One region of the Gardnerella sp. C0026F2 genome, then DNA from elsewhere that is predicted to be linked to it. Evidence: riboswitches for the same ligand, from Rfam matches in the RefSeq annotation. Region 1 holds a riboswitch; each other region holds the start of a gene.

Region 1 (3,848 bases):
TAAGCAACCAAAATATTGCGAAGGAAATAATAATAGGTATGTGCGAACCTACAAATGGTATTTTGTTTCCAAAAGTAAGAAACTCAGGGCAAATTTTGCCAACTAGAATCTCTAAAGCTTTCGCACCTATATATGTTTGAATTCCATACCAGCATATTGCAGCAACTACTCCCCTGAGGAATCCTGGTAGTTGAGCGCCTGCTTTTCCGTATGTTGCGCGCAAATGCATAGAAAATGGTATGCCGTATTTGGAACCTACAACACCGTTAGCAACCATGACAATTGCTGTAAGAATTGCGCCAAGCATGATACCAATCATTACGTAAATTGGAGAGTATCCCATTAAAAGGAACGCGCCAACTGCAGCATAATTAGGAATATTGTGTACAGACTGCATCCACAAAGTGCAGAAATTAAGAGCGCTCATTGTGCGTTTTTCTTGCGGCTTTGGCAGTAAATCTTCGTTAGTGTAGCCGCGCTCGCGGTAACATTCCAAGTTTTTACTATCTACTGGCTCGTCTTGTAGCAGTTTACTAATTTGCATGCGCACCTCCTTACTTTTCTTGTTTGTAAATTTGATTCTTTTTGTGTTTTGTGTTTTGAGTTTTTTATTTTGAGTTTTTTTGAAAGTAATAATCGCAACTTTGCTCAAAAATAAAAAAAGATACGAAAGGATGTCGTACCCGTGGTGGTGCGCCCCTTCGTATCAGCCTCTTATTCGTGAATAAGCGTTGTACTCTCATTCGATATTCACTTTTCTTCGCTGCGATTAATTAAGCAGTGAAGTTTGCATCGTATATGCTTTTTGTGTCCTTCCTAGATTTCTATTTCTTTGTTTTTCGTTATCTTTTTAGTTGGTTTTTTAGTTAGTCCTCATAAGCCAAACTATGCAGAGCATCTCGTAAAAGCTTTACTCCGTGAACAGCGTCTTGTGGATCTGTGTACTCTTCTGGAGCGTGACTAATACCATCTTTTGAAGGAACGAAAATCATTCCGGATTTTACAAACGGAGCAAAAATTTGCGTATCTTGACCAGCACCTGAATGCATGACTCTGTATGCATAACCTTGCTTATTAGCTTGATCTTTCAAAAGATTAATAATATCGTCGCTAAGTGGTGTAGGATCGTCAGACATCCACTTATCAATCTGCGCTGTAATGCCATAAGACTTAGCAGTTTCGTGAATATCTTCGTCGAGTTCCTGCAAGAATTTATCAAGAAAAGCTTTATCTGTATGACGGCAGTTCATTGAAAAAGTAACTTCTCCAGGAACAATATTTACTTGATTTGGAACCACGCTGATTCTACCGAAAGTAAGTACCAGTGGGTCGCCTGCTTGCTTGGCTTTGTCAAGATTCTTGGCGATTATATGAGACATGCAATCTACTGCATCGTGCCTGTAGGACATCATTGTTGTGCCAGCGTGATTTTGTACGCCTTTAAGATGAATATCCCAACGATGCTGACCGGCAATGCTGGTGATAATACCTAAATCTTCGTGATTGCTGTAAAGCGTTGGTCCCTGCTCAATGTGTAGCTCAATCCAGGCTTCAAGATTTGCGAACTTAGGTTGAGTTGTTTGATAATTGAACCCAGCTTCACGCATTGCTGTTTCGAAAGGAACACCTTCACTGTCGCAAATATTTTCTACGTCCTCTTTTTTGGCTAGTCCGAAGAAATTCTTTGAACCCCAGAATACGTATGGGAAACGTGAGCCTTCCTCTTCTGCTAAGCAGATAATGCGAAGACTTTTCTTTGGCTTTCCATATCTAGTGAGTAAATTCTTAATTGCTAAATAGGCTGCAACTATTCCAAGTTGGCCGTCAAAACGACCTCCTCTTGAAACTGTGTCAATATGCGATCCACAAGCTATTATGCTTTCTGGCTTTTCGCATCCTTCAACAGTTGCAATTAGGTTTCCAACTTGGTCGAATTCTACAGTCATACCGAGTTTTTCAAATCGTTGACGAAGAGCAAAAAGAGCCTGTTTCCAAGATTTTGTGTAAAGAGGTCGAGTAACTCCTTGTTCTCCTGGTTTTTCTGTGAATCCTGCAAGCCAGCTTATGGCTGATTCTATAGTTTCAGCACTTATGCTGCTATCAATCATGTGCAGTATTCCTCCTCACTTGTGCAAGTTTTCCCAAAAGTGACATTCAGGCGGATATTTTTTTGGTTTTGGTGTTTGGTTTTTAGTTTTTTAGTTGTTTTTTTTTAATTTTTTTTTTTTAATTGTTTAGTTGATACTCGTGTAATTGCTACTACTTTGTGGCAATGCAAGATATCACGAAAATCGTGATAGAAAGAAATCACTTACTGTAATTGCTCCCTACGCATGTCTTAACAAAACAGGTTCAAAGGGTGTTTCTCAACTGTTTCCAGTACCCCTGCAATTTTCACTTGTACTCGGATGAGTATAGCACGATATTAAATGAACTCAAAATGAACATTAGCATGTGTGTTTCTGTGAAGAAATGATTGATTGCTTGCTTTGCTGGTTGGTTGGTTGACTGACTGACTGACTGGTTGGTTGACTGCTATGAGATATTGCTTCCATTTGTGGTTGTATGTATGTTCGGCTGCAAAAAATTTTCATATGTAAGTTAGGAAATAAAAAATAGCCGGATAACAAAAAACGCAGTGCTTCTACACTGCGAACATATTGTGGGTGATATAGGAATCGAACCTATGACCCCTTCCGTGTGAAGGAAGTGCGCTAGCCGCTGCGCCAATCACCCAAAATTTTTTAATTATGCGTGAAAGGCAATCCTTTCGAGTGGGCGATACAAGGTTCGAACTTGTGACCCCTTCCGTGTCAGGGAAGTGCGCTACCACTGCGCCAACCGCCCAGGTTGTTTATTAAGCTTGAAGCTTAATCGAGGTGGGTACGAGAGTCGAACTCATCTATACGGCTTTGCAGGCCGCTGCCTAACCGCTTGGCTAACCCACCGTAAGGTCGAATAACTCATCGGACCTAGAGCGGACAACGGGACTCGAACCCGCGGTCTCAACCTTGGCAAGGTTGCGCTTTACCAACTAAGCTATGTCCGCAATGCAACTTTACTGAACAATGTCAGCGCCGAAGCACGAGTAACTACTATACCCGAAATATTCTCAAATGCAAGCCCTCGCCTATTTTGGCGTGTCGTTTGGTGTGCTATTTGGCGTGTTTTTCAGTGTGTCTGTTGGTGTGTCATATATTCTATTCGGCGAAGGTGTGCCAAAATTGTTGCGTTAAGGAAACAGTTTTGATACGCGCTTATTGCGTATGATAAATCTATCTAAACAATAACAAGAATATGGGTGACCCTTTGCGTATAAGGAAGGTGCTCATATGATAGAATCAAGTTGAGAGCTGGGGCTCCCCTTACCCTTGACCCTTCACGGGGTAGGTTTGGGGGAATGACCAGCTCTTTGGGTTATATGCCAAAAAGTGTAGTTATAGGTAAAAATTTATTCTTTATTCATCTGGGGAATGGACTTTACGCGGTACACCTAAATCGTCTGCTATATCGTCATAGACATCTCCACATTCATAAGGATCTAGCAAATTATAGGCTTCGATTAACAATTCTTTAGGCGCGCTCTTGTGCATCCATGCTTCTACTAAATAAATATCAATTGCAACTGACGGTTCTCCTGCTCCAATAGCATCATTAGCAAATGCTTTTCCAACTTCACTCATATACGGCTCAGCATAGGAACGAAGTTTTTCAGCCATGTCATAACAAAGTTTCATCATATCCATTAGCTTTTCACTCCTCTCTTATCTTCCACATCATTATATGCAGTAACAACACGCTAAGCTCTTTCTTTTTGATAAACGCACTTCTAGGATAGCATCATCTTA
Region 2 (3,848 bases), 140 kb from region 1:
TCCGGAGTAGTAATTCCGTGACGAGCGTACCACATTTGCGTAATTGGATGATCCGCGCCCTTCATTGGCTTATGCGTGCGACCGCGCCATTCTTTAGAAGCTTTGCCTCGCTTAATTGCGCGCTTGCCATCGTCTTGAAGATTGCGCCTGCGTCCTTCGTACTCTACAACGTCACCGCGGTCGCGAATCCAGTCAAGGCGAAGCGGAGCCAAGCCTTCCTTCGGATCGCACTTTGGACCTTCAGTATTGTAATCCTTAAAAGGCGGGTTAGGGCCTACGCCAGGAGTGTCAGAAAGCTTAATTTCTGTATAAGGAACTTCCAAATCGTAAGAACCATATTCATACTCAAAATGAACTGGAGTTGTTTTGCGAATATGAGCTTTATCGCGCTGAGTGCAACCGCGAGCTGCAATGTCAACTCGCTGTTGTTTAGCTAATTTCGCAGCATCCTTTGCTTCTTTAGCGTTAATAAAAGTTGGTTTCTTTTCTTGAGTTTCTGAAGATTTTGATTCAGAATTTTCAGAAACTATTACTCGCTTAGCATAGCCGTGCTTTTCTTCTCCACGAACAGCTTTCCAATGTTCAACAAACTCACGCATAGTTGATTCCGGTGTTTCTGAAGAATACAGTGCTTCAGAAACGAACCATCCTGCAGCCTTAGTGTGAGCGATCATATCGATATCGTCGATCGCAGTTCTTCCGCCAACCAGAACTGGGAAATCACTTGCTGAACAAATCGTATTAATTTTCGCTTCGTCCAGCGTTGTGTGGTTTGCTTCCAACTCGTAAGCAGCAGTAGTACTTTCGTACCCTTCTTCAGGATTATGCATTGCTGTTACGCAAATGTAATCAATGCAACCATCTGGAAGTTCGTTTATTACTTTAACTAAGCTTTCTGTTTCAACAGATAAGCCGATTACAGCATCTTCGCCAAGAAGTGCGCGAGCCTCTCTAGGCTCCATGTCGCTTTGTGCTAAATGCACTCCATCAACTTTGATGCTTTGATTGCGAGCTTGCCAAACGACATCAACACGTTCATCGATAACAAAAGTTACAGAATCGCATTTGTTATTGTCTTCGATGATTTGTGCAATATCTCGTGCAATAGTAGTGATTTCTTTAGCGTTTTCATTGTTGCAATGAAGACGAATGAAAGTCGCTCCAGCGCGCAAAGCATCATCGACGATATCGGTAAGCGGACGATTATTACAAGCTTGTGGGTCTGCAATAAAGCAGGCGCTTAGATTAAATTGATTACGCATTGATGCGTACGGATAATTCGATGTCATACTAAAATCGTTGCTCCCTACGTTGTATTAACTAACAGGTTCGAAGGGTTAGGCAAACTAATACCATCTCAGCCTTCTTTCGAAAGCACCCCCGCAAAAATGTTGTGACCTCTGTATTTTACACGAGTACGTGCACTTAATAAGTAAAAGGTATGTTGCAATAAAAGATTGCAATTAAAAATAAAACTGTCTGAACGATTATTTCGCGCAGACAGTTAGATTAGTTTTAATATATTTGTATTTTCTTTAGCGTTCGTGATGATTGATTGCGCGTGAAATAAAATCTCCCAAGCTTTGCACAATCTGTACGAGAATAATACAAAGAATAACAGCAACTGTCATCACATCATATTGATAACGCTGGTATCCGTATCGTATTGCAATATCTCCGAGTCCGCCTGCGCCAACTGTTCCAGCCATTGCTGAGAATCCAAAAAGCGTAATAAAGGTAAGTGCAGCTCCGCGAATTAGCGAAGGCAAAGCTTCCCACAGCAATACTTTGCAAACAATTTGTAATTTGCTTGCTCCAAAGCTTTGTGCTGCTTCGATTAAGCTTCCGTCAACTTCTGCTAAAGATTGTTCAACTACTCTAGCAACGAATGGTGCAGCTGTAATTACCAGTGGCACAATAGCTCCAGGAACTCCTAAAGAAGTGCCAACTATGAGACGAGTAAAAGGAATTATTGCAACTAGCAAAATAATAAACGGCACAGAACGCACGATGTTAACAATCCAGCCTAGAACTGCGTTAATTGGAGCGTTAGGGCAAATGCCTTTTTTGTTTGTTGTAATGAGAAGTACGCCAACTGGAAGTCCAATAAGGTATGCAAAAAGTGTTGCAACTGATGTCATTACGAGTGTGTCTTGCACGCCTTCAATAAGTAAGTCGCCGTATTCGTTAAAAAATTGTGTAGCAGCTTCTAACATTGTTATTTCACCTCATTGGTAAGCGCGTTTGTTTGTTCGTCTGTTTGTGCGTTTGTTGGCTTATTGTTAAGCTCGCTTGCAATCGTGCTTGCAATTTTAGCTCGATGATTTTCCTGTTTTTCATCTGCAATAAGAGTTCGCAAAATATCGCTTTGTGGATTTGCAAAAAGCGTATCAGTGTCACCTAATTCCACAATGCGTCCGCCATCAATCATTGCAACTCGGTCGCAAATATTTCGTGCTACAGCCAGCGAATGCGTAATAATAACAAGCGTTACGTTGAGTTCGCGGTTAATTCGGCTCAATAAATCAAGGATTTGCGCAGTAGTTGTGGAGTCAAGTGCGCTTGTTGCTTCGTCACAAAGCATAATCGACGGATTATTCGCCAATGCTCGTGCAATTGCTACGCGCTGCTGCTGTCCGCCTGAAAGCTGGCTAGGGTAGCGGTTTGCAAAATCTTTTAAACCAACTAAGTCAAGCAAGTAGTTTGCGCGTTCTTCTCGTTCCTTTTTTGCAGTGTGATTTAACTCTAATGGGAAAGTGACGTTTCGCAATACTGTACGCTGCTGGAAAAGGCTAAAATTCTGGAAAATCATGCCAATATTAGTGCGTACTTTTGCAAGTTCTTTATCTTTTACTTCGCTAATATCATTTCCGTCAATAATAATTTTGCCAGAAGTTGGTCGCTCAAGCAGATTCATGCAACGAACTAGCGAAGACTTTCCTGCACCAGAAGAACCAAGGATTCCGAATACTTCTCCCGATTCAATAGTCAGATTAATGTCGTGTAATGCTTCATTCGCTTTGCTACCTTTGCCGTAGCTTTTGTGAAGATGTTCGATCTGAATCATGCTTTTCCTTAACAGATTATTGCTTTCTGTGTGAAATATACTTTGTTACTAACTAGAGTTACTAACTAGCGTCATTAACTAGATTATTGACTAGCACGCACATTACGTATATTACACGCTTATAAAATAATGCCGCAAAGCATACACGAAGCATACACATGCGGCATTAGGTGGCTACATTGTGAGTATTTTTTAGAAGACAGGAAGTACGGCGCCTTTGTAAGTTTTAGTAATATAGTCGCGCACTTCGCTTGTCTTCAAAGCTTTGAGTAAGGCTTTGATTTTTGCAAACTTTTCAGAGCCCTTCTTTACTACAATAATATTTTCATAAGTTTTAGCCGCAATGCCACCAACTTTTTCTGAAGTAAGTGGGTCTTTAGTTGGGTTAAAACCAGCTTGAATAGCGTAATTGCCGTTCATTGCAGCAAGATCCACATCCTTAATGGCAGTAGGAACTGTTGCCGCTTCAAGTTCTTTAAACTTCAAATTCTTAGGATTCTCAGTAATATCTTTTGTAGTAGCGTTAATATCCTTTGGATTCTTCAACTTAATCAATCCGGCATCTTGCAAAAGAAGCAATGCACGAGCCTCATTAGTAGGATCATTTGGAACTGCAACAGTTGCTCCGTTTGCTAATGCTTTAATCGTCTTGGTTTTTCCTGGATACAATCCAAATGGTTCAAAATGAATTCCACCTACTGAAACAAGGTGAGTTCCCTTTTCCTTATTAAAGTTGTCAAGATAAGGCAAATGCTGATAGTAGTTTGCGTCAACTTCGCCT
Region 3 (3,848 bases), 430 kb from region 1:
AAATGTGCCGGAATTGGCTGCTTTGAGCGAATCGCGAGTTGCGGAAAACTTTAAGGAAGCTTGCGATCAGGCGCGCGAGTTGGCTGCAAAAAATAGCGTTGTCGTAATCGTAAAAGGTGGGCACTTAACTGGCGAAGACGTTGGAAATACTGCGGTTTTCCCGGATGGCTACGCAAGCCACGTGCCAAGCGAGCGCGTTGAAACCAGCACAACTCACGGAACTGGTTGCTCTCTTTCTTCTGCGCTTGCTACGAAAATTGGGCTGGCTTTGCGCGAGGGAAAGAATTTGAGCGATCACGATACTGTACTTCGCGCGCTTGAATGGTCAACGGCGTGGCTTCGAGAGGCGATTGCTGCCGGAAGTGAATTGCATGTTGGGCGCGGAGACGAGCGCGGGCATGGACCGGTAAACCACTCCGTGCGTATCCTTCAGCAAACTAAGTGATACTCGCGCAGCGCGCAATCTGCGTGAGTAACGAAAAACGGCAGAAACTGTGCAGCTGTGTACAGTTTCTGCCGCCTACGCGTTATGCTGCGCTCAAGCTAGCTTTACTCAGTAATCACGCTTTTAAGCTCGCGCGCAACTTTCCCAGCATCCTCAGCGCACATAAGTGCCGACACTGTGCAAACTCCATCAAGCTCAAGGTCGCGAATAGGGAACACTGTGTTCTCGTGAATTCCGCCAATTACCAACGTTTTTACGCCCATAGAGTGCGCAACTTTCGCAACTTCGTTCACGCCTTCAACTCCCAGCGGCGGCACGTCGTGCGCTTTCGTATGCGTTTCAAAAGCGGCACCAATGCCAATAACATCCGGCAGTGGAACGTCGTTTTCTTTGCACTCGCGATAAGCTTTCTCCATCAAATCCGGTCGAGCGCAAGAAAGCCCAACCATCCACTCTGCTGGCATCGCCTTTCGCGCCTCAACAAACGGCGTATCCTTTTGCCCAACGTGTAAGTTGAAACCAAGCTGAGCTGCGCAATCAACATGATCGTCTATGAACACAGGCACATCGCCGTGGCCGGAATCAATAAGCGCGTGACGCAACTTCTTCGCCTTTGCTGAAATTTCAGCGTCGTCGGAATACTTATCGCGCAATTGCACAACTGTAACTCCGCCTTCAACTGACTCTACTGCAACTTCTTCTTCCGGGCGATTTCCCATGCGCGGATCCGTTACTAAATACAGTGTCCAATCAACAGGCTCCACCGTAAACTCAATATTTGTCAAACTAAACATGTCGTTTACGCTAAGAGTTGAAAGCGCATCCATCCACAGTGTGCGGAAAGTGCCTGGAGCTGTGGTTTGGCGAGCTGCCCAAGTTCCAGCCGCTGCTGCGTGCACGTGCGCTGCAACAGTTGCCGCGAGCGGACGTTCCGGGTTTGCGCCAACGTATGCTGCAACTAACGCTCCCAAAGCGCATCCAGTTCCAACTACTTTGGTCATAGCTTTGTGTCCACCTGTTACGCGAGCTAAACATCCGTGAGCGTAAATCGCGTCTTTTTCTCCGGAAATTGCCACTACGGATCCGTATTTTTTAGCTAATTCGCGAGCAGCTTGAAGCGCGTCGTTTACGTTATCGTGAGAATCTACGCCTTTTCCATTGCTTTCTTTGCCTGCAAGTGCCATTATTTCGGAAGCGTTTGCACGAATTACAGTAGGGTGGTGCTTAATAATTTCGCGTATAAAGCGCGCGCGTGGAGCAAGTGCTGGAACGCCGATTCCAACCGGGTCAAGCACCCACGGAGTATTGGCTTTTTCGCATCCTTCAACGGCTGCGCGCATGTATTCGGAAGTTTCTGGCTGATGGAATGTGCCAACGTTTATGAGCACACCTGTGGCAATTTGCGCGACTGCATGCGCTTCTTCTGGATCGGTTACCATAATTGGCGATGCTCCTGCAGCGAGCAGTGCGTTGGCTGTAATGTCTTGCACGATTACGTTCGTGATGCAATGGGTGAGTGGCTGCTGCGTGCGCACGCGTTCGATGCATTGACGCACGTCGTTAAGGAACATGCGTCGGCGTGCGCGTACAGAGAAGCATGTGTCGACTTGCGTTGTTGAGCTTGTGCAGTATTCGTTTGCTTCGTTGCAGTTATTTGTTTTTTCAGTGTTGCATGTTGTCATAATGTTTCCCTTCGCTAGCACTATCTAGATCAGGTTTTACGGATGTAATCTCAGCGCTTGACTTCACAATTTGTTGCAATTGCGCACTCCGAACCATCCTTCGACTATATCTTTTGTTCATGACTTACGCTCTTTTGCGCTATTGTCTCATTTTGCTTGTTTCGCAGCACTTGCAGGAATCTACAAAAATCGCGCCGCATTTTTGCAACTTCTTCTACATATTTTCGCTTGCAACTGTGTAAACATAAATATAGTAAATAATAAGTAGATTATAGAAGTTACGAAAGCGAGATAACATGGCAAACGATTCCATGCAAGAACAAAAGACTCCGCTCACCGCGCGCGAATACGCGACGCGCACAGCAATACGCGCAATTGCAATCATCGCATCTGTTTATGGCATGGCTGCTTCGTGGGAAGGCTTGATGACCTTCACTTATTTTACGAATCTTTCTAACCTTATGATTTGCGTAGCTCTTGCTGGATCGCTTTTGCTTGATACGGCTGCGTTTATGCGTGCTCGTAATTCTGCATGTTCCGCCGCGCAGCAAGATTCCGCAGCATCTTGCGCATGGTTCGACTCAAAATCCAACGCTTGGTACATTTTCAAATTCATGATGACCATCTCAATTGCTGTCACATTCACTTTGTACCTGTGTTTCTTAGCACCTACCAATAAGCTTGGTTTCGTTGGCGCTTATATGAATAACGGATGCAGCAGCCTTTGCGTTCACGCAGTTGCGCCGCTTCTTGCAATCGCTGATTTTGTGCTTTTTGATTATCGTTTCCGCTCTACTCGCGCACATTTGTATGTTTCTACTGTTCCGCCTCTTGCTTATGTTGCTTATGCTGCTATGCTTAGCGAGTTTGCTGGTGTTCGTTGGGGTGTTCATGCAATGCGCGCGCCTTATAATTTCCTCAATTATGGCGCTCCTGCCGGCTGGTTCGGCTTTGCACCGCAAACTTTTAATGCCACTACTTTGGGCGTTGGAGTTGCGTATTTGTTAATTGTGTTTACTCTTATTTTTATTGGTGTCGGCAGTGTATTTCTTGCTCTTAAGGATGCTCGCGCTCGTGCAATATTAAAAGAATAGTATTGTTGCGCGCCACTATTGCCTAATTGCTAGAATTAAGCGTATGAGTGAGGATATTGCATTACAAGCATTATTTGACGGTACGTTACGCAATTCTTCTGGCAATGTGACTAATACGTTGCTTGTGTACGGTGCGCCGAATACTGGTAAAACGCAGTTTGCTGTGCGCGCAGCAATTTCCGGCTATAAGCGTTGGTCGCATAATGTTACTGCGATGGCTGTGCAAAATCGTGTTCTTGCTTCAAAAATTGACAATATTATTATTCGTCAAATTGGTGTAAGTAAGCAGTCTCGTCCAGTTGGCACTTTGGCTTCTTTGGCTTTTAATATCATTTCTGCTTGCTGTAAGTTAAAGAATGAGCCTTCGCCTAAGCTGCTAAATGGTGCTGAGCAGGATTCTTTGCTTCGTAAAGTTTTGCGCGCACACATTGAGCATGTTATGCGTGGAGATAATGGTGATTGCAATATATGCGCGCTTTTTAAGGATTATTTTGAAACGTCTCAATGGGTTATTCCATTAACTTGCGCAGTTTCTAATACTTCCGCCACTTCCAACACTTCCAACACTTTCGCCACTTCCGCACCTTCCGTGCCTTTCGCAACTCAGGCTGCTCAAGCAGCTTCTTC

Evidence for each region. A riboswitch is a leader RNA that binds a small molecule or an ion and turns the genes downstream of it on or off. The one in region 1 is predicted to bind thiamine pyrophosphate.
Region 2: another riboswitch for thiamine pyrophosphate. It lies ahead of thiC (phosphomethylpyrimidine synthase ThiC); the one in region 1 lies ahead of AC1EK3_RS01760 (hydantoinase/carbamoylase family amidase).
Region 3: another riboswitch for thiamine pyrophosphate. It lies ahead of thiM (hydroxyethylthiazole kinase); the one in region 1 lies ahead of AC1EK3_RS01760 (hydantoinase/carbamoylase family amidase).

The regions. Positions count from the first base shown of each region.
Region 1 is NZ_JBWPWR010000001.1:475,718-479,565, forward strand. Features, by position in the region: gene allW (allantoin permease) at 1-544, opposite strand, end outside; gene AC1EK3_RS01760 (hydantoinase/carbamoylase family amidase) at 867-2,108, opposite strand; TPP riboswitch at 2,308-2,397, opposite strand; tRNA gene AC1EK3_RS01765 (tRNA-Val) at 2,664-2,736, opposite strand; tRNA gene AC1EK3_RS01770 (tRNA-Val) at 2,776-2,847, opposite strand; tRNA gene AC1EK3_RS01775 (tRNA-Cys) at 2,878-2,948, opposite strand; tRNA gene AC1EK3_RS01780 (tRNA-Gly) at 2,977-3,049, opposite strand; gene AC1EK3_RS01785 (hypothetical protein) at 3,459-3,746, opposite strand.
Region 2 is NZ_JBWPWR010000001.1:336,659-340,506, forward strand. Features, by position in the region: gene thiC (phosphomethylpyrimidine synthase ThiC) at 1-1,289, opposite strand, end outside; TPP riboswitch at 1,287-1,392, opposite strand; gene AC1EK3_RS01185 (methionine ABC transporter permease) at 1,536-2,216, opposite strand; gene AC1EK3_RS01190 (methionine ABC transporter ATP-binding protein) at 2,219-3,067, opposite strand; gene AC1EK3_RS01195 (MetQ/NlpA family ABC transporter substrate-binding protein) at 3,260-3,848, opposite strand, start outside.
Region 3 is NZ_JBWPWR010000001.1:47,233-51,080, forward strand. Features, by position in the region: gene thiD (bifunctional hydroxymethylpyrimidine kinase/phosphomethylpyrimidine kinase) at 1-445, shown strand, start outside; gene thiM (hydroxyethylthiazole kinase) at 550-2,127, opposite strand; TPP riboswitch at 2,117-2,228, opposite strand; gene AC1EK3_RS00145 (hypothetical protein) at 2,424-3,221, shown strand; gene AC1EK3_RS00150 (PD-(D/E)XK nuclease family protein) at 3,265-3,848, shown strand, end outside.